Archangium violaceum: one gene and its partner. The protein of the gene in region 2 interacts with the protein of the main gene of each other region in a pairwise test. Links are inferred from orthologs where the notes say so. Each region holds a gene or a part of one and is shown on either strand. Other genes may lie near its edges.

The links.
Region 1: the proteins of ftsA (region 2) and JQX13_RS08125 interact in binary tests that used the Escherichia coli proteins (3 or more experiments, as listed by UniProt). The link is inferred for Archangium violaceum from one-to-one orthologs.

Annotation. Positions count from the first base shown.
Region 1 is NZ_CP069338.1:1,904,154-1,919,214, reverse strand. The notes cover bases 4,177-7,047. They hold JQX13_RS08125 (rod shape-determining protein), read right to left. Parts: upstream 6,194-7,047; coding sequence 5,159-6,193; downstream 4,177-5,158. Other genes in these bases: JQX13_RS08120 (putative ABC transporter permease), read right to left, coding at 6,574-6,939; JQX13_RS08130 (ABC transporter permease), read left to right, coding at 4,177-5,115. In the rest of the region: JQX13_RS08155 (DUF2156 domain-containing protein), read left to right, coding at 1-413; JQX13_RS08150 (DUF2171 domain-containing protein), read right to left, coding at 436-654; JQX13_RS08145 (efflux RND transporter periplasmic adaptor subunit), read left to right, coding at 876-2,105; JQX13_RS08140 (ABC transporter ATP-binding protein), read left to right, coding at 2,102-2,797; JQX13_RS08135 (ABC transporter permease), read left to right, coding at 2,794-3,954; more of JQX13_RS08130, read left to right, coding at 3,958-4,176; JQX13_RS08115 (glycosyltransferase family 2 protein), read right to left, coding at 7,129-7,848; JQX13_RS08110 (pyridoxal phosphate-dependent decarboxylase family protein), read right to left, coding at 7,926-9,362; JQX13_RS08105 (Rdx family protein), read left to right, coding at 9,585-9,767; JQX13_RS08100 (PRC-barrel domain containing protein), read left to right, coding at 9,864-10,196; JQX13_RS08095 (2,3,4,5-tetrahydropyridine-2,6-dicarboxylate N-succinyltransferase), read left to right, coding at 10,239-11,063; JQX13_RS08090 (hypothetical protein), read left to right, coding at 11,716-12,957; JQX13_RS08085 (thymidylate synthase), read left to right, coding at 12,987-13,988; JQX13_RS08080 (class I SAM-dependent methyltransferase), read left to right, coding at 13,985-14,740; JQX13_RS08075 (nucleoside 2-deoxyribosyltransferase), read left to right, coding at 14,737-15,061. UniProt on the Escherichia coli protein: Forms membrane-associated dynamic filaments that are essential for cell shape determination. Acts by regulating cell wall synthesis and cell elongation, and thus cell shape.
Region 2 is NZ_CP069338.1:6,578,077-6,593,060, reverse strand. The notes cover bases 11,840-14,633. They hold ftsA (cell division protein FtsA), read right to left. Parts: upstream 13,956-14,633; coding sequence 12,723-13,955; downstream 11,840-12,722. Other genes in these bases: JQX13_RS28170 (cell division protein FtsQ/DivIB), read right to left, coding at 14,000-14,633; JQX13_RS28180 (AHH domain-containing protein), read right to left, coding at 11,840-12,153. Outside these bases: JQX13_RS28240 (DUF2378 family protein), read left to right, coding at 1-360; JQX13_RS28235 (hemerythrin domain-containing protein), read right to left, coding at 439-915; JQX13_RS28230 (SRPBCC family protein), read right to left, coding at 1,014-1,469; JQX13_RS28225 (ArsR/SmtB family transcription factor), read right to left, coding at 1,456-1,773; JQX13_RS28220 (serine/threonine-protein kinase PknK), read left to right, coding at 2,035-6,003; JQX13_RS28215 (hypothetical protein), read left to right, coding at 6,074-6,886; JQX13_RS28210 (Uma2 family endonuclease), read left to right, coding at 6,911-7,495; JQX13_RS28205 (hypothetical protein), read right to left, coding at 7,513-7,929; JQX13_RS28200 (hypothetical protein), read left to right, coding at 8,072-8,740; JQX13_RS28195 (hypothetical protein), read left to right, coding at 8,806-10,044; JQX13_RS28190 (hypothetical protein), read left to right, coding at 10,143-10,541; JQX13_RS28185 (imm11 family protein), read right to left, coding at 10,664-11,227; more of JQX13_RS28180, read right to left, coding at 11,248-11,839; more of JQX13_RS28170, read right to left, coding at 14,634-14,851; JQX13_RS28165 (D-alanine--D-alanine ligase), read right to left, coding at 14,980-14,984. UniProt on the Escherichia coli protein: Essential cell division protein that assists in the assembly of the Z ring. May serve as the principal membrane anchor for the Z ring.

The DNA of each region.
Region 1 (15,061 bases), 4.7 Mb from region 2 along the record:
CCCAGGGGAGCCTGGCGCGCTTCGGGGTGGCCACGCTCCTGCGCCGGCCCCTGTTGCTGGTGTGGCTCGTCACGGTGCTGCTGGTGCCCTGGACGGTGCTGCTCGCGCTGCCGGCCAACGCCCACCGCTTCCCCTCACCGTGGGTGCAGTGGGGCTGGGTCCTCTTCGATGTGGGGCTGACGGTGGGGCTCTTCTCGCTCGTCCGGCGCTGGCGCACCGGGCTGGCCACGCTGCTGGGCTCCATCATCGCTGGAGACGCGTGCCTCACCCTGCTCGAGGCACTCCTCTACAACGTCCCTCGTGCGCGAGGGCTGGGGGATTGGCTCGTCATGGGGGTGGCCGTGCTCGCTCCGTCCGTGGCGGCGGTGCTGCTCTTCTGGGCGCGCCACCACCCGACACTCGAGCCCGCATGAGCCCGCTACGCGCTCGGCGGGGTCAATCCTCGGGAGGCACCGCGGTGGGCGCGCTCGCGAGGAACACTTCCCGGCCCTGCACGCGCGCCACCCGGTGGTAGTGCACCATGTAGTCCCGCCGAGCAGGCGAGCCCTGGCCCAATTCGAAGTGGGTGTCCCCCACGTTCGACACCGTTCCGAGCTTCCGCCCGTCCGTGTCCCTCACCGTCATGCCCTCGTGGATGTCTCCGGGGTCGATCATCTTCGCTCCTCCACGTGTGTGATGTGTCACTGGCGGGAAACGTCCCTTGTGACAACACTGCGAGCGGACTCCTTCCCCTGCCAGCCGCTTCCTCCCAGAGGGAGGGAGGGACGGCCGTGCTCCCTGGAGGAGGAGTGCACGGGCGGCCTCGGCTCCGGGTCTTATCCGGCGCCTCCTCCTACTTTCTCCTGAGGGCTCATGTCGCACGGGGGGAGGCACCCATGGCGGAAGCCCAGGCCCAGAAGTTGAACGCGCTCAGGATCGACCGCTCGGTCCATCCCCGGCGGAAGCTCGCACACCGATGGCCGTTGTGGGCCGGACTCGCTGTTCTGCTCCTCCTCGCGCTGGCGGCGGCGACGTTGGGCCGTGCCCCCAGCGTACAGGTAGCCGAGGTCCGCGAGGCCCGTCCCGGAGAGCAGCAGACCGAGCTCACGGCGGCAGGCTATGTGGCCTCGCGCCGCCACTCCGTCATCGCGCCCCAGGTGGCGGGACGTCTGGTGGAGGTGGCGGTGGACGAGGGCGACGCGGTGGAGGAGGGACAGGTGCTCGCCCGCCTGGATGATCGGGATGCGCAGGTGGCGGTTGCCCGGGCCCGGGCCGAGCTGCGGGCGGCTCAACAGCGACTCATCGCCGCGCGAGCCACGGCGACACGGGCGCGCAGTGACCTGAGGCGGGCCGAGCAGCTGGCGAAGGCGAACGTCATTACCCGGGCGAGTCTGGAGGAGGCACAGGCGCTGGCCCGTGCGTCCTCCGCCGAGGAGCAGGCCGCGAGCGCCCAGCTCGAGGCGGCCCGGCGGGCGGCGGAGGCCGCGGCGCTGCAGCTGTCCCATACGGTGGTGCGGGCGCCCTTCTCGGGCACCGTGGTGCGCAAGCTGGCCGATGAGGGCGCGGTGCTCGCGCCCGCCGCGCTCGAGCAGGAGAACATCGGCGGCATCGTCGAGCTGGTGGACCTGGGCGCGCTCGAGGTGGAGGCCGAGGTGAGCGAGGAGCAGCTCCCTCGCATCGAGCTGGGACAGCCCGCGCTCGTCTTCCTCGACGCGTACCCGGACAAGGCCTTCCGCGCGAAGGTGCGCTCGGTGCGTCCGGCCATCGACCGCTCCAAGGCCACGGCGGACGTGAACGTGGCGTTCGAGGAGATTCCCCCGGGCGTGTTGCCGGACATGGGCTCACGGGTGGCCTTCCTGAAGGAGGAGCTGCCGCCGGACGCGCTCGAGAAGAATGACGCGGCGCTGCGGGTGCCGGCGGCGGCGGTGGTACAGAGCGGTGAGCAGTCCGTGGTGTGGGTGGTGCAGGACGGGCGGGTGAAGCGCCAGCCGGTGCAGGTGGCCCGGAAGGTGGGGGACGAGGTGGCGCTCGCCCAGGGGCCGGCGCCGGGGACGCAGGTGGTGGTGGCGCCCGAGGGCAACCTGCGTCCGGGGCGCAAGGTGAAGGTGCGGACGGAGGCGGGATGAGCACCGCGCCGGTGGACGCGACGTCTTCCTTCATCCGGCTCCGAGGGGTCTCGAAGGCCTACCGGCGTGGCGACATCGTCGTGCCCGTATTGGAGGCGGTGGACCTGGACATCCCGATGGGGGCCTTCGAGGCCTTCATGGGTCCGTCCGGCTCGGGCAAGTCCACGCTGCTCAACCTCATCTCCGGGTTGGACCGGCCCACGACGGGCGTGGTGGAGGTGGGTGGGCAGGACCTGGCGCGCATGAGCGACAAGGAGCTGTCGGACTGGCGCGCGGGGCACGTGGGCTTCGTCTTCCAGATGTACAACCTGCTGCCGGTGCTCACGGCGGCGGAGAACGTGGAGTTGCCCCTGCTGCTCTCGCCCCTCTCCCGCGCCGAGCGCCGCGAGCACGTGGCCGCCGCGCTGGAGGTGGTGGGCCTGGGACACCGGATGAAGCACCGTCCCCCGCAGATGTCCGGAGGCGAGCAGCAGCGCGTGGCCATTGCCCGGGCCATCGTCACGGATCCGGACCTGCTCATCGCGGACGAGCCCACGGGCGACCTGGATCGCAAGTCCGCCGAGCAGGTGTTGGACCTCTTCCAGGAGCTGCACCAGGGGCTGCACAAGACGCTCGTGATGGTGACGCACGACCCGCACGCCGCCGAGCGGGCCGACCTGATACGGCACCTGGAGAAGGGGGCGCTGCAATGACGTTCGGGCGGCTCGTGTGGAAGGACCTGCTGCGCAACCCCCTGCGGCTGGCGCTCACGGTGCTGGCGGGTGGGGTGGGGGTGATGGCCTTCATCTTCCTGCGCACCGTGGTGGACCTCTTCTATTCGAGCGCCGAGTCGGCGCAGGCGGACCGGCTCTTCACGCGCGCCAAGGCGTCCATCACGGGGGATCTGCCCCTGTCCTACCAGACGCGCATCTCCGCCGTGCCGGGGGTGGACGACATCACCTTCTATGGCTTCTTCGGTGGACGCTATGGCGAGTCCCAGCGCGACTTCTTCGGCTCCGCCTTCGTGGATCCGCCCTCCTTCATGCGGGTCTTCGATGAGCTCGTCGTCCCCCCGCAGCAGGTGGCGGCCTTCCAGGAGGATCCCTGTGGCGCGCTCATCGGCAAGGACCTGGCGAAGCGCTATGGGTGGAAGCCGGGGGACCGGGTAACGCTCAAGGGCACCATCTACCCGGGCGAGTGGAGCTTCACCGTGCGGGGCATCTACGACGTGCGGACCGGCACGCTGGACACCAGTTCGCTCTTCTTCGGCTTCCGCTGCCTCAACGAGAAGCTGCCGGAGGACCGCAAGGACCGGGTGGGCGCCTTCATGATTCGCGTGGAGGACCCCTCGCGCTCGGCGGCGGTGGCCTCGGCGGTGGACGCCATGTTCGCCAACAGCCCGTACCCCACGCGCACGGAGAGCGAGCGCGCGGCCACGCTGGGCTTCATCTCCATGCTGTCGGCCATCATCACCGCGGTGCAGGTGGTGGCCACCGTCATCCTGCTCATCATCCTGCTGGTCATCGGCAACACGCTGGCCATGAGCGTGCGCGAGCGGACGCGAGACCTGTCCACGCTGCGGGCCATGGGTTTCAAGAGCGGACGGGTGGTGATGCTCGTGCTCTTCGAGTCGTTGGCCATCGGCCTGGCCTCGGCGGGGCTGGGGGTGCTCGTCGCACCGCCGCTCATCCGGGGCTTCGTCGCGCTCGTCGGCTCGCAGATGGGAGGCCTGCCCGCGGAGTTCATGCGCGGGAGCACGCTGGTGCTCGGGGCGCTGGCGGCCGTGGGCGTGGCGTTGCTGGCCGGAGCCATCCCCGCGCTACGGGCCATCCGGATTCCGGTGGCCGAGGGGTTGAGGAAGGTGGCCTGAGCGATGATTCCGCTCTACTACAACACGCGCAGCCTCTGGGCGCGGCGCCTGTCCACGGGGCTCACCGTGCTGGGCCTGGGGCTCGTCGTCTTCGTCTTCGCCACCGTGCTGATGCTGGCCAACGGCATCGAGTCCGCGCTCGCCTCCGGGGGAGACCCGCGCAACGTCATCCTCCTGGCCGAGGGCTCCACCAGCGAGTTGATGAGCAACGTGGAGCGCGACGCGCTGCGCGCCCTGGGCAGTGCGCCGCAGGTGGCCTCCTCTCCCGAGGGGGAGCCGCTGGTGGCCGGAGAGCTGATCGTGCCCGTGCTGCTGCCGCGAGGCGACGGCAACGAGTCGAACATCAACGCACGGGGGATTGGCCCGGAGAGCTTCGCCATCCGGCCCACGGTGCGGCTCATCGCCGGCCGGGAGCCACGGCCGGGTACGAACGAGATTGCATTGGGCGAGGCCCTGGTGGGCCGCTCGCCGGGGGCGTACCTGGGCGGGGAACTGGTGTTCGCCGAGGAGCGCTGGCCGGTGGTGGGTGTGTTCACCGCCGCGGGAGGGGCCTACGAGTCCGAGCTGTGGGTGGACGCCAACCGGCTGGGGCCCGCGTTCGATCGGCCGGGGCTCAGCTCCATCGTGGTGCGGACGGGCTCGGAGCAGGCGCGCGACACCTTCATCCAACAGGTGGAGGAGGAGCCGCGCTTCACGCTGGATGCGAAATCGGAGCCCGAGTACTGGGCGGAGCAGGCCACGTGGCTGGCCACGTTCATCCGGGTGCTGGGGCTCTTCGTGTCCTTCATCTTCAGCGTGGGCGCGGTGCTGGGGGCGATGATCACCATGTACGCGCAGGTGGCGGCGCGCCTGGGCGAGCTGGGGATGCTGCGGGCGGTGGGCTACCGGCGGCGCAGCGTGCTGGCGAGCATCCTCATCGAGTCCGCGGTGCTGGGGGCGGCCGGAGGGGTGCTGGGCGCGCTGGGGGCGCTGGCCACGCGGTGGATGGAAATAAGGACGCTCAACTTCCAGACGTTCGCCGAGGTGCGCTTCGGCTTCACACCGACACCGGGCATCGTGGTGGCGGCGCTCGTCTTCGGGACATTGATGGGGGTGCTGGGAGGCATGCTGCCCGCGCTACGGGCCTCGAGGCTGTCGATCCTGGATGCCTTGCGCGCCTAGCTTCCCTTCCCTCTCCCGAGGGGAGAGGGAAGGATGCACGGGCTCAGCCCGGCTGGCAGACCTGGCGGAGGATGTCGAGCGTCTCCAGCGCCTTGCCCGCGCCCATCACCACGGCGGACAGCGGATCCTCGGCGAGGAACACCGGCAGGCCCGTCTCCTCGCGCAGCAGCGTGTCCAGGTTCTTCAGCAGCGCGCCACCACCGGCCAGCACGATGCCGCGGTCGGCGATGTCTCCGGCCAGCTCCGGCGGCGTGCGCTCGAGCGTGAGCTTCACCGCCTCGACGATGCCGTTGACGGGCTCGGCGAGGGCGTCGCGCACCTCGTCGCTGCTCACCGTGAGCGTGCGCGGCACACCGGCCACCAGGTCGCGACCCTTGATCTCCATGGTCATGACCTCCTCGGTGGGGTACGCCGTGCCGATGCCCATCTTGATGAGCTCGGCCGTGCGCTCGCCGATGAGCAGGTTGTACTTGCGCTTGACGTACTGGATGATCGCCTCGTCCAGCTTGTCGCCGCCGATGCGCACGCTCTTGGCGAACACGATGCCGGCGAGGCTGATGACGGCGACGTCGGAGGTGCCACCGCCGATGTCGACGATCATGTTGCCGCTGGGCTCGGTGACGGGCAGACCGGCTCCAATGGCCGCGGCCATGGGCTGCTCGATGAGGTAGACCTCACGGGCTCCGGCGTTGGCGGCGGCCTCGCGCACGGCGCGGCGCTCCACCTCGGTGATGCCCGAGGGGATGCCGATGACGATGCGCGGGCTGACGAGCGACTTGCGGTTGTGCGCCGTCTGGATGAAGTAGCGGAGCATCGCCGCGGTGATCTCGAAGTCGGCGATGACGCCGTCCTTCATGGGGCGGATGGCCACGATGTTGCCCGGCGTGCGGCCGAGCATCTCCTTGGCCTCCTTGCCCACGGCGAGCACCTTCTTGCCGCCGCGCGCGTCCTGTTGGACGGCCACCACGGAGGGCTCGTTGGAGACGATGCCCTGACCGCGGATGTAGATGAGCGTGTTGGCCGTGCCCAGGTCGATGGCGAGGTCACGCGAGAAGAGGGTGTGGAGCCAGTCGAACATACGGGGGCGGAAACTTTCAGAGGTGCGGCGTCATTTCCCTGCACCAAAAGGGACCGCGCGCCAACCTACTACGCAGGGGCCGATGCAGGAAGAAAAGCCAACTGTCAAGTGGTGGGCCCGGCCGGAGAGCGTCCAACCCGGTGGGCCCCCCGTCCTCTCGCTCCGCTCCCCATTCCTCCCTCTGAGAGATGGTCCGGGGTGAGGGGTTTTCACCACAGGAGGGGTGGATGCATCCCCGCCTCCCCTCAATGGACGGGGGGCAGGTCGCTCTCCCCGGCGAGGAGGAAGGTGTCCGCCGCTTCCCCGGCCTCCTGCTCGGTGGAGACGGGGGAGAGGTGCCGGGGCACGGCCACGGCGCCATTTTCCACCGCCTCGCGGTATTAGGGCGTCTGGCGCAGGGCCTCGCTGGTGATGCGCAGGAGCGCCTCGCGCACGGGCTCGAAGAGCAGGCCGGCCGCGTACCAGAAGGGGGCGTAGTCCAGGCGGATGAGCCCCTTCACGCTCCAGCCGCGCTTCTCGTAGTCCCACGGGCAGCGGCCGAGCGCCTTGCGCAGCAACCATCCCGTGGTGAACTCGGCGCCGAAGATGACGGCGGTGTAGGCGAGCGCCCGCACGGGCCGGGGCAGGAACCGCAGCCGGTCATGGAGCAGCTCCATCCCCAGCGCCGTGGCACCGTAGATGGGGTGCATCCAGAGGTACGTCTTCGCCGTGCCATGCCGGTCCCTCTCGAAGAGGGCGGCACTCATGCCGGTGAAACACACCTCCAGCACCCAGCCCGCACACCCATAGAGGAGGAATCTCGGTAGCACACCCTGAAAGTAGGAACCCTTCTCGAAAAGAGCACCTGGAAGGGGGAGCGGGGGCGCAGCCGCTGGACCGGAGGGGTCCGCCTGGGGTCCGAGGGTGTTGGCCGCCGGACAACCCGGGCGGGGGCCTCAGCGTTTGATGGCGTACTTGCCGATGGCGTAGAGGGCCCGGACGCCGTCCTTCCAGCCGATCTTCTTGCCCTCCTCGTAGGTGCGCCCGTGGTAGCTGATGGGCACCTCGAAGACGCGCCAGCCGCCGCGAGCCACCTTGGCGGTGAGCTCCGGCTCGATGCCGAAGCGGTCCTCCTCGATGTTCACCGACCGGATGACCTCGGCGCGGAAGGCCTTGTAGCAGGTCTCCATGTCGGTGAGGTTGAGGTTGCTCGTCATGTTGGAGAGCATGGTGAGGAACTGGTTCATCACCGAGTGCCAGAAGTAGAGGACGCGCCGGGGCGTGCCGGTGAAGCGGCTGCCGAAGACGACGTCCGCGTCGCCATCGACGATGGGCTGGATGACGCGGGGGATTTCGCGCGGGTCGTACTCGAGGTCCGCGTCCTGGATGATGACGATGTCCCCGGAGGACTCGGCGAAACCGCGCCGCAGGGCCGCGCCCTTGCCCTGGTTCTTCTCCTGGAAGAGGACGCGCAGCTCGTTGCGGTTCTGCGGGGTGCCGCCGATGACGGAGAGGCCCTCGTTGGCCAGGCGCTGGAGGAACTCGCGGCTGCCGTCCCGGGAGCAGTCGTCCACGATGACGAGCTCCTTGGGGAAGTCCACGGCGGTGACGCGGCGGAGGATTTCGGCGAGGGTGGAGATCTCGTTGTAGACGGGGATGACGACGGAGACGAGCATGGCGAGGGGGGCTCTACCCGATTTCCGCCCCTCGCGCGACTCTTCGGTGGGGTCGCTGGGATGGATTCCCGCCGGGCTCAAGCCGCCCGGCGCAGGGCCTCCAGCAGAGCGTCCAGGTCCTTGTCCGTGGTGAGCGGGTTGATGAGGGTGGTGCGCAGCCACACGCGCCCGCCGAGCGTCGTCTGCACCAGGTAGAAGTCGCCGCTCGTGACGAGCGACTCGCGCAGGCGCACCTGGAGCGCGTCGAGCTCCGAGGCGGGCAGCCCCCTCGGCGTGTGCCGGAAGCAGACGATGTTGCAGTCGGGGGGGACGGCCAGCTCGAAGTCCCCGGAGGACTGGATGCGCTCGGCGAAGCGGCGGGTCAGGTCGAAGCTCTCGGTGACGGCGTCCGCGAAGAGCTTCGTGCCCAGCACGCTCAGGCTGGCGTACAGCTTGAGGGCCATCATCTCCTTGGTGCACTCGAGGGTGCGCAGCGCCACGTCGCTCCAGCGCCGCGTGTCCTGGCCCGTGAAGAGGTAGGAGGCCTCCTGGGCGAAGGCCTCGAAGGAGCGGCTGCCATCGCGGAAGAGCACGGCGGTGATGAGCGCCGGCATCATCATCATCTTGTGCGCGTCCCACACCACCGAGTCGGCGCGTTCGATTCCCTTCACCTGGTGTCGGTAGCGGGGGCTGAGCGCGGCCGAGGCGCCGTGGGCCCCATCCACGTGGAACCAGAGGTCGTGCTTCGCGCAGAAGTCGGCCACGGCCTCGAGCGGATCGAAGGCGCCCGTGGCGGTGGAGCCGGCACTGGCCACCACGGCGATGGGGCGGCGGCCGGCACGCCGGGCCGCGGCGAGCGACTCCTCCAGGGCCTCGGGGCGCAGCCGGTAGCGCGTGTCCACGGGGACGGGGGTGACGCCCTCGGCGCCCCAGCCCATCACCTTGGTGGAGCGGGCGACGCAGTAGTGGGTCGTCTCGGGGACGAGCACGGTGAGCGGCGGGCCGGCGGTGGGGCCGCCGTTCCACGCGTCGAAACCGGCCTTCGCCTGACGCGCGGCGAGCAGGGCGGTGAGGTTGCCGGCGGAGCCTCCCGAGGTGAGGACGCCGCCCGCGCCCTCGGGCAGGCCGAGCACCCCGGCCATCCAGCGCAGCACGTTGTGCTCCATGGCGGTGGAGACGGGCCCCATCTCGTAGACGGCCATGCCGTTGTTGAGGAGCGAGGAGGCGAGGTCGCAGAGGGCTGCCAGGGGCAGGGGCGCGGACACCTGGTGGCCCACGTAGTGCGGGTGGTGCAGGTGGTGCGAGTCGGTGATGACGCGTGAGAGGAGCGCGGGAAGGTTTCCGGAGGGCTCCTCGGGGAAGCTCGCGGGGTAGCGCTCGACGTGGGTGGCGGGCGGCGCCCAGGGCAGCACGGGTCCCTCGCGGCGGGTGGTGCGGGTGAGGTGGTCGGCGAGCTGGTCCACCAGCTGGTGTCCGAGGCGGCGGAAGTGCTCGGGGTCGTAGGCGGCGGCGAGGTTCGGGTGGAGGGGAGCCATGGGGGAGCGGAACTTCCTAGAATGCGGTCCATGGATTCAAGAGCCGAGCAGGCAGGGCGCTCCTCTCGGCTCCCCTCACCTCGGAGGGCGGGACGGCTATCCTTCTCACTGGAGGCGCAACCCCGCGCCCCATCACGCAGGAGGCCTCTCATGGCCGCTCGTATCACCATCCTGTTCTGCAATGCTTGAGGCTACAAGCCTCGGGCCGCCCGTGCGGCGGCCGTGCTGAAGAAGGAGCTGAACCTGGATGCGGAGTTGAAGGTCGGTCCGTCCGGCAGCTTCATCGTGGAAGTGGACGGCAGGCCGGTGGTGAAGAAGGAGTCGCTCGCCTTCCCCACCGAGCAGCAAATCCTGGAGGCGGTGTCCAAGGCCGTGGGCGGCTCCTCCAACCCGCCCGGTTCGTAACCCCCGGACAGGCGGGCGGCCGGGGGCCTGGCTCCCGGCGCCCATTCTCCCCAGAGGAAGGCCCGGGCCCCACCTTGTGCGAGTGGAGGTGAGGCCATGGCCGTGGAGTGGTTGGAGTCCCCTTTCGAACGGAAGTCCATCCAGCACTGGATGAAGGTGTTGGACCAGGACGGGAAGGTGCTGGGGCGGGTGGACTGCGTCGGGGAGACGGTGCTGTTCGTGCGCCGGCGCTTCTCGCGCAAGTTATGGGCGGTGCCCCTGGCCCGAGTGGCGCGGGTGACGGGCAAGGGCGTGCACGTGGCGGGGCGGAAGCGCGAGGTCCTGGAGCCCGAGGCGGGCCGGAAGCACGCGGAGCTCGTCACGGCCACCTATCCGTTGGCGGAGCCCCCCGCCACGAAACTGGAGGCGGCGCGGCACGTGTCCGCATGAGGATGGTGCGCCGGGCGGCGTTTCGTGCTTGAAGGAGCGGCCATGTCCTCCATTGAAAGTCTTTCCCAGAAGGTGTCCGCGGCATTCGCGGACCGGGCGAAGCTGAAGGAAGCGGAGTACGTGGCGGCGGTGCGCGAGACGCTGGCGCTGCTGGACTCGGGCGAGGTGCGGGTCGCGGAGAAGGGGCCCGAGGGCTGGAAGGTGAATGCCTGGGTGAAGGAGGCCATCCTCCTGTTCTTCGCCATCTCCGACATGAAGGTGATGGAGGTGGAGCCCTTCGAGTTCTTCGACAAGATTCCATTGAAGAAGGGGCTGGAGGCGGCGGGCGTGCGGGTGGTGCCGCCGGGAGTGGTTCGCTACGGGGCGTTCGTCGAGCGTGGGGCGGTGGTGATGCCCGGCTACGTGAACATCGGCGCGCGGGTGGGGGCGGGGACGATGGTGGACACGTGGGCCACGGTGGGTAGCTGCGCGCAGGTGGGCCGCGACGTGCACCTGTCGGGTGGCGTGGGTCTGGGCGGAGTGCTGGAGCCACCCACGGCCTCGCCGGTCATCATCGAGGACAGGGCCTTCATCGGCAGCCGCTGCATCGTGGTGGAGGGCGTGGTGGTGGAGGAGGAGGCGGTGCTGGGCGCGAACGTGGTGCTGACGGCGTCCACGCCCATCATCGATGTGACGGGCCCCGAGGAGAAGGTCTACAAGGGACGGGTGCCGGCGCGCAGCGTGGTGATTCCGGGGATGAAGGAGAAGCAGTTCCCCGCGGGCCGCTACATGGTGCCGTGCGCGCTCATCATCGGGCAGCGCAAGGAGAGCACGGACAAGAAGACGAGCCTCAACGCGGCGCTGCGCGACTTCGCCGTGCCGGTGTAGGCCCCGCGGTCAGGAGGCTCCCGCGCCGTTCAGGTGCACTGTGACGCGTGGGAGCCGTCGGAGCGCTCGACGGAGCGGGCACCCGGGATTGCCCGCCGCGAGCGTGGTCCAACAGCTCCGCGAGTCGCGCCAACGAATGCCCACCACGCGCGCGCTCCGCCTGCCCTGTGCGTCCATCCGCGCGAGCAGGTCCTCCACCATGCGCTCGACGCTCAGTTCCCCATCGGGAGACTGACCTGCTCCGAACCCGCGGTTGTCGAGGCACGGGCCGCGGAAGTGGGCCGGCAGCGACTCGGCCTGGGGCGCCAGCTCAGCTCACACAGCCCCGGTGAGAGGCTGTCTGACGTATATGTGAAAGCACTTACATTGCCATTCCTGTCGAAAAATCACGTTCCTGGTGCCATCTCTCCCAGAACGCCGCTCCTGCGCTTGGGAATAATTCCTGAAAGTGTGACATTTCCAGGGCTGCGGGTTGTGCATCGTGTATGTTACAGGCAAACGCCGCACGTGATGTCCCGTTCAGTTCGTTCCAACTCTTACGCCCACCTGCGCTTTCCCCTCGGTCTCCCGGTCCGGCTGTCTTCAGAACAGACAGATGTTGCCGCCATGCGCTGTCTGCTTCGGTAGCATGGAATGTTTTTGGTGCCACTTTATGAAGATGACAATGAAATGGGGCTTCATCTCTGGCGTGGTCCTGATCTTCCTGTTGGGCTGTCCTGGCCCGGGTCAGGCGAAGACCCGGCTCAGGGTTCCGCTCTATCCATATATTCCCGATGCCGCTGGAGATCAGTTCAAGGCCATGGCGGCGCGCATCGAAGCCGAGTTCGAGCAGGAGCATCCGGATATTGATCTGGTCGTCAATCCGAGCTGTTTCTCGGATGACTTCTATGATCCAGAGGCCCTCGCACGCTCCCTGAAGGGCGAAGGGGAGTGCGGATACGATGTCATCGAGACGGACACCGTCATCCTGGGTGAGTTGGTGGCGCAGAACGCGGTCCGCCCCTGGCCGCGGCTGCCCCGGAACGTCAATTTCCATCCGGCGGGGCTGGCTGCTTCCCGTCAGCAGCAGTCGACCTACGGTATTCCCCACTGGCTCTGCGGGCACTTCATCATCTCTCGTGACGAGTCCGTGCGTCAGGCTCGGACCGAGAGTGCTCTGCGACAAGCGTTGACGGCCATCAATTCGCCCGTGCCCGACATGGCCACGAACATGCTCGGCAGTTGGAACCTGCCCGCGCTGTACCTCGATGCCTGGGCGGACCGCAATGGCGGGGCCAACGTCGCCTCCGCCGTCACCACGGCGAGCTATGACCAGGCCGCGCTCCAGTCGATGCGGGACTTCGTGCAGAGCTGCGAGTCCTCCGGGAGCAACCCCTGCATCGACGGGACGTATGCGCTCGAGGAGAACTTCGATCTGCCCGCCATCCTCTTCGCGACAGGTCAGGTCGATGCCACCCTGGGTTATTCGGAGCGCCTGCACGTCATCCTCAAGAACCTGCCGGCGGGGCAGGATGCTTCCAGTCTCAAGATTTCATCCGCTCCCCTGGCGGAGGGGTCCCATCCCATCCTGTTCACCGACGCGTACTTCCTGAGCGTTCGTTGCACGTACAGGTGTGCGGAGGCGGCGCTGTCGTTCGTCGATTACATGAGCCGGGCGAGCACCTTTGAATGGCTCCTGATGAGCGAGGATGCCCCCGAAGGCTCGCGCGTACCGCGCTATCTCCTTCCCGCGACGCTCGACGCCTACAGCGCGCCAAAGGTCCAGGCCGATCCGTTCTACCCCACCCTGGACATGGAGACGCGGCAGGGCGCGCCCTTCCCCAACTCCGGCCTGTTGAACATCCGCCAGCAGATGCGCGACGACATCCTGACGTCGATAACCAGTGACACGTGAGCGTCCGTGGAGAGGAGGGTGCTTCGACAATGCTGAGATTCAACACCTTCGATGGGGCCTATCTTCACGGTCTTCGCTGGATCTACGAATCCCCCCAATTCCGCGTGGCGCCGCGTGGGTTCGCGAGCCGTGAGAACCTCGGGTTCTGCTTCGAGCTCATCAACCCCCTGGCACGCCTCTCCTGCTCGCCGGAGAGGAAGACGAACATCATCTTCAATTTCGCCGAGGCTCTCTGGTACCTCTCTGGCCAGGCCGACCTGGAGCAGATCAGCTACTACGCGCCGAGCATCCGCAAATACTCCATGGATGGCAGGACGCTGACGGGGACCGCCTACGGCGTGAAGCTCTTCCACTTCGGGGCCGCGGCCATCAACCAGTGGGAGCGCGCGGTGGAATTGTTGAAGGAGGACCCGAGCACCAAACGGGCCGTGCTCCAGATATACGATGCCCACGAGTCGCTCATCCAGGACAACATCGATGTGTCGTGTACCCTGGGTCTGCAGTTCTTCGCGCGTGAGGGGCGGCTCCATGCGGCCGCCTACATGCGAGCCAACGACGCCTACCGCGGCATGGTGAGTGACGTCTTTTCCTTCACCTTCCTGCAGGAGATGATGGCCAGCCAGCTGGGCCTGAAGCTGGGGTCGTACTTCCACTATGTCGGCTCGTTCCACATCTACGAGCCCGACATCCCCGCCGTGGAACGGCTGTTGTCCGCGGCGCCACCGGCAGCCGAAGTCTCGCGGACGATGCCGGCGATGCCGGAGGGAGACAACTGGGCGTTCGTGCGCAGTGTGCTGCGCTACGAGCAGGAACTGCGGCACGGCCGCCACCGGTTCACCAGCGCCAGCCTGGCGCAGACCGGATTGCCCTCCTACTGGCAACAGGTTCTCGCGCTCCTCGAGGTCTACCGGCAGATCCACCATGAGGGGCGTATCGACCCGAGATTCCTCGACTGTTTGCTTCCACTCTACCAGCGGATGGTCGTGACCCGCTGGAGCCCACTCCTCTCGTCCAAAGGTGAGAAATCTTGAGTACATCCTGGAGCGATCCGGCTGTCTGCAAGGGGTTCGACGACTACGATGACCTGCCCGAGCAGGTTCTGGGCTACAGCACGATCTTCAAGGTATTGCGGCTCGAACGCCCGGACCCCATGGTCCTGCTGGACTACGGCTGTGGTCCCGGCAAGGTCTCGGAGCGGGTGGCGAAGACCTTCGGCAAGCGGGTGCTCGCCGTCGACAACTCGGGGCCCATGCTGGAGATCGCGCGGATCAGGCGCCCGCACCCTCTGGTGGAGTACCTCCAGATCGACGATACGCTCGCCGGTCGGGTCGGGGACGCGAGCGTCGACGGCGCGATGACCTGTTACGTCTTCATCAACATCCCCTCCGAGGACCGCATCCGCAACATCATCCGCGAGGTCTACCGCGCCCTGAAGCCAGGGGCGGCCTACGCCATCCTGGATACCAACCCGGACACCACGGGGGTTCAATTCTCCACCTTCCGCAACGGAGAGCCGGGTCGGAAGTACGGGTATGGCGAGCCACGTGAGGTGTTGCTGCGCGTACCGGGTGGCCAGGAGCTCGTCCTGCGGGATACCCACTGGCCGAAGAAGATGTACCTGAACGCGCTGCGGGACGCCGGCTTCCAGAACGTGGAGATCTTCGAGCCCACGCTCTCCAGCTTCTCGCCGCAAGAGCTCCAGCCATTTGGCGCAGCCGGTGTCGACAAATGGCAGAACGAGAGAACGACTCCTCCCTTTGTCATCTTCCGAGCCATCAAATGACGACTCCTTCTCAACGCTCCGTCTTCCTGGGTGGTCCCTTCAAGTCCCTCGTCTCCGCCGAAACGGGAGAGATGCGGGCGGCGGACCAGGCACGCTTCCAGAGCCTCATCAACTTCTTCGAGCAGCGGGGCTTGCGCGTCTTCAACGCCCACCGCCGCGAGGCCTGGGGGCGCGAGTTCTTGAAGCCCGAGGACTGCACCCGGCTCGACTTCGAGGAAATCCAATCCTCGGATGCGTTCGTGGCCTTCCCAGGTGCTCCGCCCTCACCTGGCACGCACGTGGAACTGGGTTGGGCCTCCGCGATGCGCAAGCCCGTCATCC
Region 2 (14,984 bases):
TACTGCTACCCCGGGAAGGATCGCGAGTCCGCCTACCGCGAGATGGGCCGCAAGCTCGGTGAGGGATTCCTGCAGACGTGGATGGGCAAGGTGGTGGACATGGGCCTGCCCATGCTCGGCCCGGATCGCCTCTTCGCGCGCATCCCCAGCCTCCTGGCGCTCGACACCTACCGTTACGACGTGAAGGTGCTGCCAATCGGCTGGCACCACTACCGCGTCTCCTTCCGCAACGATCCGGACGCCAAGCCCGATCTCATGGCCGGGCTCCTGGAGGCGGGGCTGCGCAGGACGGGCGTCAACCCCACCGCCACGGTGACGATGCGGCGCGAGCGGGACTTCGACCTCGAAGTGACCTGGTGACGCGGTCCAGCCATGGCGTGCCTGGACGGCCGACAGGCACTCCTGGAGCCCTGGCGGGTGCCCGGGCAGGGGCCCGAGCTAGTGTGCGCCCAGCTGAGACTCGTGCGAGACGGAGGGGAGCGCACCCGGCTGGGTCAGCTCGTCCATTCCCCGAAGCAGCTCGTCGCCCAATCGCTCGAGGTGCTCGGCGGAGAGAAGCCGTCGCACCTGGGGAAAGAGCATGGACCGCTCCTCGGCCACGTGCGCTTCGACTGAGGTGCGGAGGCGGATCAGGGCGGGCTCGAATTGCATGTCGCTGACATCGAGGTGAAGCATCTGTGAGATCAGCGCCTTGGCCTCGGCATGGTCGTCATAGGAGTGCTGAACCAGATCACGGGTCTCCGCCAACTTCACCTCCGGGTAGAAGAACCGCTCTTCCAGCTGGGTATGAAGGGTGAGCAGCCAGGCGAGACGGCGGAACAGGACGGTCCGCTCGTCCCCGCTCACCACCGCCACCTGCTGGAACAGTCGCTCCGCTTCTTCGTGCTGCTGCGTCAAGAGTTCGATCGGGTCCATGCGGGGACGCTCCGCATTGGCGCGTCCATGGACAAGCCGCACATCCCTGAATGCCGGGCAGCCGGGCACCCTCGAAGCGAGGCACGGCGCGTGACGCGTTACCGGCCCGCCCAGCGCCTCGTCGTCATGGCGAGCGGCTGACCCGTCTCGAGCAGCGACTTCAGACTCGACAGGATCGCCGGCCAGCCCTGCGAGATGCTCTCGAGCATCTTGCCATCCTCGGCGAGCTCGTCGTGCATCACCGTCAAGCGCACCGCGTTCATGAACGGCTCGATGAGGAACGTGACCTTCGACGGCGGCCCGCCCGCGGGACTCCCCCAGGAGACGACCAGCTTCTTCGGAGGCTCGGCCTCCAGGACCTTCCCCTCGAGATGCACCTCGCCGGTTTCATAGTCCTGATGCGTCCAGCTGGAGCCGACCTTCCAGTCCGAGACGTTCTTGTGCATGCCCCAATACTGCTTCGTCATCTCGGGCTCCTGCAGGGCGGCCCAGACCTTCTCCGGCGTCGTCTGGATGTACGTGACGTAGACGAACTGCGGCTTACGGGTCGTCATCTCCTTCGAGTCCTTTCTTGAGCTCGTGCAGCGCGCGCAATCGCTGACGCTCGAACTTCCCGATCCACCGCTCGTGGATTTCATGCAGCGGCACGGGATTCAGGTAGTGCAGCTTCTCTCGGCCTCGCCACACGATGACGACGAGGTTGGCTTCCTCGAGCACGGTCAGGTGCTTCGTGACCGCCTGGCGAGACATGTCCAGGTGCTCGCAGAGCTCGCCGAGCGTCCGTCCATTCTCCAGGTGCAAGAGGTCCAGGAGTTGGCGACGGCTCTTGTCGGCGAGCGCCTTGAACACGAGATCCATGCTCATCCACCCGGAGAAATATGCAACCTTGGGGTTGCATGTCAAGACGCTGGCCGGTGAGCCGCCCGCGGGGAGAAGAGGTCCGTCTACTCAGCGGACCGAGGCTTCCAGGAGCGCAGAGGAGACCCACATACCGGTGGGCCATGGAGGCGCGGAAGGCGGCGGAACTCGATGAGCGGCAATTGAAACAGATGGGCAACGCGGGCGCATACGCCGCCCTGTCCGGATCACCTTGGGCCTGGGTTATTGTCGGCCCCCCGCATGGCCTCCGACAATACGCACACCACTCCTCCTGCGGTCCCTCCAGCCAGAGATGGAGGCCGCTCTCCTCTGCCCCGGGGAACCGTCATCGCGGGCCGCTTCCGCATCAAGGGCCTGGCGGGCCGTGGCGGTATGGGGTTCGTCTTCCGCGCCAAGGACCTGCACACCGGGCGGACCGTGGCCCTCAAGCAACTGCATGCCATCACCTCGCCAGAGGCGGCCTACCGCTTCAACCGCGAGGCCGTGCTGCTCGCCGAGCTGCGCCACCCCGCCATCGTCTCCTACGTGGCCCATGGTGTCTCCGAGGAAGGTCAGCCCTTCCTCGCCATGGAGTGGCTCGAGGGCGAGGACCTCGCCCGCCGCCTGCTGCGCCAGCCTCTGACCTGGTCCGAGACCCTCGCCCTGCTGCGCCGCGCCGCCGAGGGCCTCGCCACCGCGCACCGCCAGGGCATCGTCCACCGAGACATCAAACCCTCCAACCTCTTCCTGCGCGGCGGCCGCCCCGAGGACGTGGTGCTCCTGGATTTCGGCCTGGCCCGCCATATCGAGCCTGGCCTGCTGGGGGTGACGCGCTCCAACACGGTGGTCGGTACTCCGGGCTACATGGCGCCCGAACAGGCCTCCAGCCAGACGGAGATTCCTCCCAGCGCCGACATCTTCTCCCTGGGCTGCGTGCTGTACGAGTGCCTCGCCGGCCAGGCCCCCTTCAAGGCTCCTCACTTCGCCGCTTCGCTGGCCAAGATCCTCTACACCGAGCCAGAGCCGCTGCGTACCTTGCGCGCCAATCTGCCCTCCGACCTGCAGGCGCTGGTGGACCGGATGCTGGTGAAGGATCCCGAGCGGCGGCTGCCAGATGCCACCCACCTGCTCAATTCCCTCTCGGAGCTCGGGTCGGTTCTGGACCCGCGGGTGTCACCCACCGAGGAGATGACCCTCCCCTCCCGTTCCGCTGAGCCCGAGCAGCAGCTCGTCAGCGTGCTGTTGGTGTCCCGTCCTCCCGGGGCCGGGAGCGAGCAGGGAATGGACATGGAGCAAGAGCACGTGTTCCGCGAGTCGTTGCATACGACGCTCGCCCCCTATGGGGCCCGGGTGAAGTCGCTGGCGGATGGCTCGTGGGTGGTCACTCTGATGCCAGAGCGCGGGACCGCGACCGATCAGGCGGCATTGGCGGCCCGCTGTGCCCTCGCCATCAAGGAGCAGGTGGCCGGAGCCACGGTGGTGTTGGCCACCGGGCTCGGGATCCTCGACGGGCGCCTACCGGTGGGCGAGGCCATGGACAGGGCTGGCCGGCTGTTGCGCCAGGTCGAACAAATGCCCACCCGCTCCGTCGTGATGATGGACGAGGTCACCGCCGGACTCCTCGGGGCCGGCTTCCAATTCTCCCGCTCCAGCTCGGGGAGCTTCCTGCTGCAAGGAGAGCAACTCAGCGCCGACGCGGCCCGCCCCCTGTTGGGCAAGCCCACGCCGTGTGTGGGCCGCGAGCAGGAACTGGCCCTGCTCGAGTTCTCCCTCTCCTCCTGCATCGAGGAACAGACAGCCCAGGCCCTGCTGGTGATAGCGCCCCCGGGCATGGGCAAGTCACGTCTGCGCCACGAGTTCCTGCGCCGCATCGAGCGCCGGGAGCAATCGGTGCTCGTCCTCCTGGGACGCGGGGACCCGATGAGCGCGGGTGCCTCGTCCAGCCTGCTGGGCCAGGCGCTGCGGCGGCTCTGTGACATCGTCGAGAGCGAGGAATTGGAGGAGCGCCGCGCCCGGCTGTCCCGGCGCCTGGCCCCACACCTGCCCACGGACTCGACCCGGGAGACCCTCGAGTTCCTGGGGGAGCTGTGTGCCATCCCCTTCCCGGACGAGGACAGCTCCCGCCTGCGTACGGCACGCGGTGACCCGCGGTTGATGAGGGCCCAGATGAGCCGGGCCCTGGCGACCTTCCTGAAAGCGGAATGCGCCCACCATCCGGTGCTGCTGGTCCTGGAGGATCTGCACTGGTGCGATGCGCTCACCGTCAAGCTGGTGGATGATCTGCTGCGCGCACTGGCCGCTCAACCCTTCATGGTGTTGGCGCTCGCGCGACCGGAAGTGAAGACGCTCTACCCCAGCCTGTGGTCACGGTGCCTGCAGGAGCTGTCGCTGAAGGGATTGAGCCGGAAGGCCAGCGCCCAGCTGGTGCGCGATGTCCTCGGGTCCCAGGTCCCCGACGCCGTCATCCAGCGAGCCGTGGAGCAGTCCGATGGCAACGCGCTCTTCCTCGAGGAGCTCATCCGCATGCTGGCCGAGGGGCGCGGGGAAGCCGTGCCGGAGACGGTGCTGGCGGTGCTCCAGGCCCGTCTGATGCGGATGAAGCCGGGGGCCCGCCAGACACTGATGGCCGCCAGCATCTTCGGCCGCACCTTCTGGTCTGGCGGGGTGAAGGATGTGTTGCTCCGCCAGGGCTCGGGCGAGCCCGTGGACGAGCACCTGCTGCAACTCATGGAGCAGGAGGTCATCGAACCGCAGCCCGACAGCCACTTTCCCTCCGAGACGGAGTACCGCTTCCGCCACGCCCTGGTGCGGGATGCCGCCTACGGCCTCGTTCCCGACAGCCACCGGCTCATGGGCCACCGGTGGGCGGGCGCCTGGCTGGAGGGAATGGACGAGCCCGACCCGCTGGTGCTCGCCACGCACTACCATCGAGGCGAGCATCCCATACGAGCCGTCCATTTCTACATCCAGGCCGCCGAGCGGCTCCTCGAGCGGCATGATCTGCCGGGAGCACTGCGGCAATGCGTGGAGGCGGCGCTGGCCTGCGACATGACGGACCCGCAGCGCATCCGGCTGCGCGCGCTCCAGTCCGTGGTGGCCTTCTGGCTGTATGACTTCTCGAAGATCCTGGAGTTCGGCAGCACGGTGCTGGACGAGCTGGGGGTGGGAAGCCGGCTGTGGTGCTGGCTGGTGGGCGGGCTGATGATCGCCGACGTCTACTCTGGCGCGCAGCAGGGACAGTCGGCCCGGCTGACCCGACTCGTGCTGAGCACCACCCCGGAACCCGAAGCGGGCCTGGCCTACGCCTGGGCCATCGTCAGTATCGGCCTCTCGGCGGTCCTGTCCGGCGCACGCGAGGAAGCTCGGGCCGTGCTCGAACCGATGTGGTCCGTGAGCACCGGCGGCATGGCGCGAGGCTGGGCGAACTACGTCCAGGGCTTCTACCATCACCGCTTCGAAGCCAGACCCTGGCAGGCCTTCCTGCATGCCGAGCAGGGCATCCAGGACTTCCGCGAGCTCGACATGGAGCGGGACGTCCTCATCTTGACGACGCTTTCGGGGATGACCCTGGCCGCGCTGGGGGATGTGCCCGGCACCGCGGAACGGATGCGTTGGGTGTTGCGGGTGGGCCAGCAAGCGGGAGAGCACCTCGTGGTGAGCGCTGCCCAGCACTTCATGTATCAGGCGCTGGCCAACAGTCCCGACCCGGAGCACCGGCGAGAGGCCCATGACCGGGCACTCAAGTGGTTGGGCCAGCCAAACGCCTACGCCTTCGGGGCGGGGATGGGGCACGCCATCGTGGCGAAGGTGATGGCGGCCAGTGGAGCACCGCGCGAGGCCGAGCCGCATGCGCGCAGGGCCTGTGAGCTCCTGGCCACGTACCAGACCGAGTGGCTCTACGCCCACACCATCCTGAGTGCCGTGCTGCTCGCCCAGGGACGCCACGAGGAGGCCCGGCGGGAGGCGGAGCTCGGCGTGCGGCGGTTGGAGCAGATGGGCAACGCGGGCGTGCACGCGGTGTCCACGCGCCTGGTGCTGGCGGAGACCTGCTTCGCGCAGGCGGACACCGGTGCGGGGGAAGCCGCCCTGCGCAAGACCCTCGAGTGCGTTCAGGACCGGGCCAGCGACATCCCCGACCCCGCCCTGCGCGAGCGCTTCCTGAGCCAGGTGCCCGAGAACGCGCGCACCCTCGAGCTGGCCTACCAGCGCTGGGGCGCGCTCCCGGAATAGGAGGATGTGACTCGAAAGAGAAGGTGCCACCGGCTGACTTCCGAGGTAGAACGGAGGCAGGAGGCAGCCCATGGCGGACACGTCACACATGAAGGGCGGAAGAGTGGGGCCCTTCCAGATCGACAGGCGGTACAGGAACAATGACCAGGACGATCTCGGAACGGACCTCGGGAAGATCTACGAAGCCCACAACGTCCAGACGGGGGCTCCTGCCCTGGTGGTCGTAGCCGACCCGGTCGTGGGCTGGGAGCCCGAGGAGCCCTGGCAGGTGCGAGCCTACACACACTCGACGCCCGCCTACGTCGCCGTGGAGGTGGAGTACGCCCCGGCCTCGGGCCGGCTGACGAATATGGCCGAGATGCTCAACCTGCTCACCTGCGCCGTCGAGCGCCTGGAGCACAGAGAGGAAGCCCGTGCCCACCTGACGCGTGGCCCCATGGGACGACTGAAGCGATGGGCAGGACGATGGCGCCGGCTCCTGCGCGCCAGCCAGCGGGGGCTCGCCGTCGCGGCCTTCGCCGTGCTCGGCCTGGGTCTGGCGTTCTGGCTGGGCCCACGGGGAGACCCTCGTGGTCCCCAGGACGAGCGGCACGCGGCCCAGGGGATGGATGGGGACACGGCCCCGCGGAATGCGACCACCCTGGTCCAGACGAACGGCCCGAGCCCCTCGGACATCACCTATCCGCTTCCCGCGAAGCCCTTCGGCAATCAGGCCAAGGCCCCCTGCAAACCCAAGAAGGGCGAGGTGGAAATCAATGGCGGGTGCTGGGTGGAGCTGGCGAAACGCCCGCCCTGCTTCGACGACCAGGCCGAGTACCAGGGCAAGTGCTACCTGCCGGTCGCCGAGCGCAGCCCGCCCGAGCCAACCTCCATCCAACCGTGAGCCTCCGCGGTCGGCGTGCAGGGATTGTCGGAGTCCACCGAGCGCAACGACCCGTCCGTCGAGGCGGCCTTCCAAGCGGCCCCGGCGGAAATGGTGGCGGAGATCATCGACGGACAGCTGCACCTCAGCCCTCACGCAGCACGACCCCGCACCAACGTGGCATCCCGACTGGGCATGCGCATCGGAAGCCCCTTCATGCTCGGCAAGGGTGGACCAGGTGGATGGGTCATCCTCTACGAGCCGGAGATTCACTTCGGCCCCCGACCGGACAAGCTCGTACCAGACCTCGCCGGCTGGAGGCGTGAGCGCCTGCCGGACGCCCTTGGAGGGGACGAGGCGCCAGCACACTACGACCTTGCCCCGGACTGGGTGTGCGAAGTGCTCTCCGAGCGCACGCGGCACATGGACAAGGGCCCAAAGCTGCGCATCTACGCGCGGGAGGGGGTCCGGCATCTGTGGCATGTGGATCCGCTGGCTCGCACGCTCGATGTGTTCCGACTCGAGGGGAACCATTGGATCCTGGTCGAATCCTTCGCCGGAGATCAGCGGATCCGCGCCGAACCATTCGAGGCCATCGAACTCGAGCTGGCGCTGCTCTGGGCCAGATGAGTCCTGCATCCAATACGTCACCGCTTGGAGCGAGGACTCCGACTCGGACGCCTCTTTGGCTTCTGGATGACGATGTCGTACTGGGTCTCGCGAGTGGGGGAGCGGACAAACCCGGTCCCCTCCGTTGCCAGGAATTCATCCAGGAGACGGATGATTGCTTCGAGCGTGCGATCCAAGTCGCACGCGTTGGCTTCGTGGACTTGCTGGCCCCACCAGGTGGAAAGCTGCCGCCACTTTGGGTGCCGCGTGTAGATCCATTCCCTGAATTGCTCGTGCTGGCTTTTCTGCCCTGTATCACCAAGGGCACTCTCATAGCCGTAGATGAACATATGAAGATGATCGAGCGTGAAGTCCGGAGCGAACATCCTTGGGCGCAAACAAATGTGCCGCATGTGCTCGAACAAGCTTCCCGCGTGGAGTTGCACAGGGCTCATGGTAGCTCGCTCACCACCTGCATCGAGATCTGCCCGGGAGATAGAAGGCGCTTCGTATATTCGGTCACAGTCAACCCCGTGGGTCCAGTCATGGAGTCGTAGAAGCTCATGGATTTCAGAGCTGCAGAGGAAGCGAATGACGATGGTCCCATTGCAAGGGCTCGAGCGGCTGTTGGAGGCAATCAGGAAGTACAAGATCCAGGTGCGGACGAGCCCTCCGGCAGCCTGTGCTCGGAATCTCGGAGAGCCACTCCTGGGCCGCCCTTTCGATCCGATGCTCGCCGCCTTCTACAATCGACTGGGCGGGCTCTCGTTCCACCTGGATCTGTACATCGCCACCTGTGATGACCAGATGGATGAATTCCTCTTGGAGAACGAGGGCGTGCAGCCCTATTGGCCCGAGCCGTTCCGCACCCTCCTCGTCTTCGGAGGCCAGGAGGCGTTGGCCTATCGCTACGCCACGGTCCCGAGCTTGGCGGATGCGCAGGGCGTCCAACCAGTCGTCGAGGTCGACCCCTACGAGGACATCTACGCGCTCCCCATTGCATCCAACGTGGACCGCTTCTTCGACGCCTACACCCGCTACCTGGAGTTCATCTACGAAACACCCGAGCTCCGGGATGACCCTGATGCACGCCCCACCTTTCCGCGCGGCGTGCCGGAGATCATCGCCGCCGACCGGACGCTGGTGCGTATGCTGGAGGAAGGGCGCTTCGACCCCCTGCTGTTCCAACCTGAAATCCAGACCGAGGAGACACTCGAGTATCTCCGGGGGTGGGTGGCGAAGCTCCTCCGGGCCGCAGCGGGATAGGGGCGCACTTGAACCCCTCTTCTGGCAACACCGCGCGGGCTCGGGGCCCGGTTATGCTCGGGCACATGACACGAGACCTCTGGTTCCATGGCCGCTCCTGGCGACTGCCGCGATCCCTGTGCCGCGCCCTGCTCGTCCTCGCACTCGGGCCCCTGGGCCTCCAAGCGCGGGCTGCCTCCGCGCCGTCCGAGGTCTCCGCCCCGTCCCGCTCGCCATTCGTCCGCGCCTGCGCCGCGCTCGAATCCGGAAACCTGGACGGCGCGGCGAGCGACATCCTCACGCTGCGCCAGCTCCTTCCCGAGCGCCCCGAGCCGCGCCTGCTGCAGTCACTCCTCGACCTCAGGCGCACCCGGCCCGAGCTCGGCTGGCGCGACGCCTTCCTCCAGGCCTGGAATGACATCGGCCGACCCGACTTCAGGGACTCGCCCCTGCTCGAGGAGGACCCGGAGCCCGCCGCCACGGGCCCCAGCCCCGAGCAGGTCTGGCGGCGAGAGCTTTCGGCCGAGCAGCGCTTCGTGCTCGCCCTCTCCATGAGTCCGGATGCGGAGCGCGCCCGAGCCCTCTTCCAGCAGCTCCCCGAGTCCGCGCCCCCCGAGCTGCTCGTCGCCGCCGTCGAGTACCTCGAGCGCGACAAGCTGCCCGCCCCGCTGCGCGCCCGGTCCCGGAGCGCCCTGCGCGCCCGCCTCGCAACGCTCTCCGCACAGCACCCGGAGCCCATACTGCTTCGCGCCCTGCTCCTGCTGGAAGGGACCGACGCCAAGGCCCCCTTCACGCCCCGGGAGCTCCAGGAGCTCGAGGCCCTCTCGCAGCTCCCCGACTGGCGCCAGACCGGGTTCCTCTCGCTCTACCGGTACGCGCTCGGCCACCTGGAGGCCACCGGGGTTTCCGTCCCGAAGAACCACGCGTACACGCTCGCCGTCATGTCGCTGGTCAGCCCCGTGCCCGTGCTGCTCCAGCGCCGCACCGAGGCCTCGCGCGACGCGCTCACTCCCGCCGAGCGCCAGCGCCTGGCCGAAGCACTCTGGCGCATCGGCTCGCGCATCTCCGAAGAGTCCTCCATCGTCGAGCGATTCGTGGGCCTCTCGCTCATGAAGAAGGCCGCCACCGAGCTGGGGGACGACGCCCGCCTCCTGCAGGCCACGGAGGTGCTCGACGAGGAGCGAGCCGCCTACGCGGCCTTGGAGAGCGCGGCCACCACGCGCTGGCCCCTGCCCTCCCTGCGGCAAGCGATGATCGACTCCTCCATGAGCGATGAGGCTGCGCACATGCACGCGTTCCGAGCCCCCAGGGCTGGCGCGCGATAGGTCTGAGAGGGACGCAGTCGAGGTCGCGCTTGGAACCATGGTCATGGCAGCAGGCGAGGCCTTCGTCCCCACTCGCGCGCACTAATCCGGGCTCGAAAATGAAATACGCTCCCAACTTCGACGTCGACTCCATTCTCGACACCCTGCGCGCCATCAACGCGAAATACCAAGAAGGCTCACCAGAAGACGAATCAATCCGAGTCGCCGCAGTGGCGCTGTTTTACGTCCGTGAGAACCAACAGCTAGATGACTATCGCGAGTTCTTTCGGAAGTTCTACACACCCGCCGTTGACTACATAGTGCCCTCCCAAACGTTTTCGATGAGAGCGGATGCAGACGAATGGCTCTCCAGCGGGAAGGCAAAAGAAGGAGATCTCGTCAGAATCGCTGGAGAGGGTTTTCGTGTCATCCCCCAGCGAACCGGGCAGGGGTTGAGGTTTCGCCCGACGCCTCTTCCGGAAGAACTCATGAAAATGAAGCCTCCCGGTTCAGAGTAGGCGCGGAGGGAGAACTACGATTTCGAACGCAGTTGCATTCCCGCTGTTGTTATCCGAGCCACCTCTACCGTCCCGGATCCCTCTGATGCCCCTGCGCTATCCTCGAATTTGCCCCTACGGAATCAAACCTCAACGAACTTCGTTCCCGTGATGCGCTCCTCCTCCATGACTTGCTTGAGGCGCTCCGAAACGAGGAGGGCCACACTCCAACCCCAAGGACGGAAGATGTGGGAGTCGCCCACCTTGCTCGGTTCGATGCGCATGCCCGCAACGACACGGTACTGCCCCACCCTATCGGGGTCTCCATCCTCCAGACGCCAGTAGCGCACCTCTTCGCAACGCGCATCATCAATGCAACGGATGATGCGAAGCGAATTGAGAATGAAGTACGGCTCGGACTGGCCTTCCACCTGTGCGGGAAGGAACTGCACTTGCTGCTGTAGACCCAGGCGTTCACAAAGGGATACGACCCGGCCATGAACCACCGGAATTGTAAGGGTGGTAAAGCTGAAGTCGAGCGCGCTCCCTGGACGAACCTGGTGCAGTACGAGCTTGCCTTCAGGTTTGAGGAGACGACCCTTGTCGAACTGCCAGGGGTCGACCGCCTGTCCATGCGCATCGACGGGATCCGCGAGGACCCAGCGCCCAGGGAGGCGCATGTTACTGAGCAGATCGTAGTATTTCATGAAGCTCCTCCGTCCTGGCTTCAAGTCTTCGTCAACAAACGGTGGAGTCTGGTTCCGGGAGTGCAGACTTCATCTGAAATCCGTTTCAACTCATCCACCAACCTGGCTCGGCACAGTTGCTGGGTCCTACAGTCTTTGATGGCCTCCCTGAGTCGCCTGTGAACCTCCTCGTGATACTCCTCGGGGTGAGGACCTCCGTGGCCCTTCAGGAAGACCTGGTTCTCATCAGCATCCAGGGTCATTCCCGCTTGAGCGAAGATCGCCGTGAACAAGGGTGTCCAGGGACCACCTCTCAAATCAGATATCTCATTCTTGTTCGTAGCGAGGTGATGCCAGGTGAAGCCTGGCACCCTGAGTGAGCCGTCCTTGCAAGCACTGCGAAATACCTGAGCGGTGGTGCCGGCGGATACACCCGCTATTACCAAGGAGCCATCCGCCATGGCATGGACAGACGTGGCCTGAACGGAGACGACCTCGGTCAGTTCCATCCCACCCACCACGGAAAGGCGCCGCTGCTTGAGCCATGCCCAACCCCCGCCTGGAGGCACCCTCGGAAGCCCCTTTGCCACCCCCCAACTCGCCACCATCACCAATATTCGTAAACCCACACCGCCCATTGCCTTGCCAAACCGCTCTGCTGCGGCCTCGATCTCCTTCAGGGTGCGACGACCCTGGGTGTCCTGGTACAGACCCCAGGCGACAACACCCACATGGGCGATTTCCGCGACGGTGAAGACGGAGGCCAGCAGCACCGTGGCGGCCATGGCAAAGCTCTTGGTGAAAATGGGCTCGGGCGCTACCCAGGCGACGAGGTAGACGATCAACGCAATCGCAACTCCCGCGAGAAAGGCGGGGTCATTGAAGAGCGCTTGGGCGGCCTCACGCACGCCCACGGGCATGAACCGGGTGGACAGGCGCAGGGCCATGAACAAGGCACTGTCCTCCAGGCAATCGGGCAGTGGGACCAACGGAGTGCCGTAGCGGGCGATGAACTGCTCGCGCAGGGATTGCTCCCACTGAGTAGACCCTAGCGGACCTGCGCAGCCAGAGAACGAAATCGTCCGCAGGCTCCTGGGCGGATGACTGACCAGGACCGCCCGGAACCCGCGCAGCGCGCTCCGAGCCTCCTCCATGGACATACGTTGTAGAGCCGGCTCCAAGGATAGCGGCGGGGGGACAAGACGGAGCCTACCATCCGGCAGTTGGCTCACCTGCACATCCGGCCCTTTGAAATGGGAGGGAGCGCCGTCAGGAGAGACAACGGGCATCAAGCAGGCCTGAACCAGCAACAGACCCAAGGCGAGAGTCAGACGAAGAACCCGGTCATTTTCCATGAAACCGTCCACTGTCCGCTGCCCTTGGGAGAATGACAGCTCAGCCGCGCTGCGGCCTACGCCTCCGCATTCCTCTAGAGACCTGAAATGGAATGGAAAAAAACCGGGGCCGCTGGGAGGAGAGCGGCCCCGGTGGGGTACGGCAAGACTGCGGAGACTGACTAGAAGATCTCCTCGAGCCACTCGCGCATGCGGCCCTTGACCTTCTTGTAGACGTTCTCCTCGCGGATGCGGAACATCCGCCGATCCAGGTGCTTGGCCCCGTAGACCACCAGGCCCACGCCCGTCGCGTACATCGGGCTCTTCACCACGTCCACCAGCCCGCCAATCCCTCGCGGCATGCCCCGGCGCACCGGCAACCCAATCACTTCCTCGGCCAGCTCCGGCATTCCCGCCAGCAGCGTCGAGCCACCGGTAATCACCACGCCCGAGGCCAGCAGGTCCTCATAGCCGCACTTCTGGATCTCCCGGTGCACGAGCTGGAAGATCTCCTCCACGCGCGGCTCCAGGATCTCACACAGAATCTGCCGCCCGAGCACCCGCGGCTGCCGCCCACCCACGCTCGGCACCTCGATGGTCTCGTCCTTGTTCACCATGGACGCCAGCGCGCAGCCGAACTTCTGCTTGATGCGCTCGGCCTCGTGCGCCGGGGTGCGCAGGCCAATCGCGATGTCGCTCGTCAGGTTGTTGCCGCCCAGCGCAATCACCGCCGTGTGCACGATGGAGCCGCCCGAGAAGATGGCGATGTCCGTCGTGCCCCCGCCGATGTCCACCAGGCACACGCCCAGCTCCTTCTCGTCCTCTCCCAGCACCGCCTCGGCCGACGCGAGCGGCTGCAGCACGATGTCCGCCACGTTCAGGCCCGTGCGGTTGGCGCACTTCACGATGTTCTGCGCGCTCGACACCGCACCCGTCACGATGTGCACCTTCGCCTCCAGGCGCACGCCCGCCATCCCCAGGGGCTCCTTGATGCCGCCCTGGTCGTCGATGATGAACTCCTGCGGCAGGACGTGGATGACCTCCCGGTCCAGCGGGATCGCCACGGCCTTGGCGGCGTCGATGACGCGGGCGATGTCCGCCTCGCGGACCTCCTTGTCCTTCACCGCCACGATTCCCTGCGAATTGAAGCCCTTGATGTGGCCACCGGCGATGCCGGTGTACACGTGGGAGATCTCCGCACCGGCCATCAGCTCGGCCTCCTCCACCGCGCGGCGGATGGAGGACACGGTCGCCTCGATATTGACCACCACGCCCTTGCGGAGGCCCTTCGATGGGTGCGTACCGATGCCGATGATGTCGATTCCGCTGTCGGTCAGCTCGCCGACGATGGCGCAGATCTTCGTCGTGCCGATGTCGAGGCCGACGATGATCTCCCCGGACTTCTGCTTCGCCATGACAACCCTCCCAGGCCCCCCACTCTCGTGAAAGGGGCGCGTTCCTACTGCGAGGCCCCGTTCCTCTCGGAGACAGGGCTCGAAAGCTTCACCGCCACCCAGCCGGGCCGGGCCCGGTTCTCCAGGTGGATGACCTCCGCGGCCAGGCCGCGGGCTCGCAGCTCCTCGCGCACGCGCGAGAGCCGCTGAAGTTTGGCGTCCGTCTCCCCCTCCCCCATCCGCACCTCCATCCCGTCCGCCATCACCAACACCATCCCCTCCGCCACCATCCGCACCTCGCTCAGCCGCTCGCGCTTGCCGGGCTGCGTGGCCGCGTAGGCGTGCGCCACCGCGAGCGCCTGGCGGTAGCGCTCGCGCGTCTTCGCCTCGTCCGCGATGTAGTCCTCCCGGTCCACCCCCGTGACGAGCGGCAGATCCAGCGTGTCCCCGGGCTGCAGCCGCTTGAAGGGCTCGCCGTCCTCGTCCAGCAGGTACAGGTCTCCGAGCACCGCCAGCGCCGCCGGCGCGTGCTCCACCACTTCCACGGACACGCTGGCCGGGAAGTGCCGCCGCACCGCCACCTCGCGCACCCACGGGTGGGTGGACATGGCGCGCTCGAGCGCCCCCACGTCCAGCGCCCACAGGTTCTGCCCCACCGTCAGCCCGGACAGCTTGAGCAGCTCGCCCGGCGTGGCCCGCTGCAGCCCGCTGAAGGTCGTCTCCTTCAGGAGGAAGGTCGGCGAGCTCAGCGCCCAGCGCCGCAGCTCGATGCCGCCCCACACCAAGGCGACTGTCAGACCCGTCAGTAGGATGGCCTTGAGCAGGCCGGGTCCGTGCGTGCGCACGGCTCCCGTCACCGCCTCCTTCGTCTGGGCGGCGTCCTGGCGACGACGGTTCTTGGACTTACCGAATGCCATGGTGTGCGTCGGCGCATGCTGCGCGCGGTTGGATCTCCACGCCAGTTTTTCGCTACAGCGACGTCGCTGTAGCGCCCGGGTCCCGCTGAAGGGACCGGCAAGCCCTCATGATCCTTCGGGGGGTTTTCTCAAG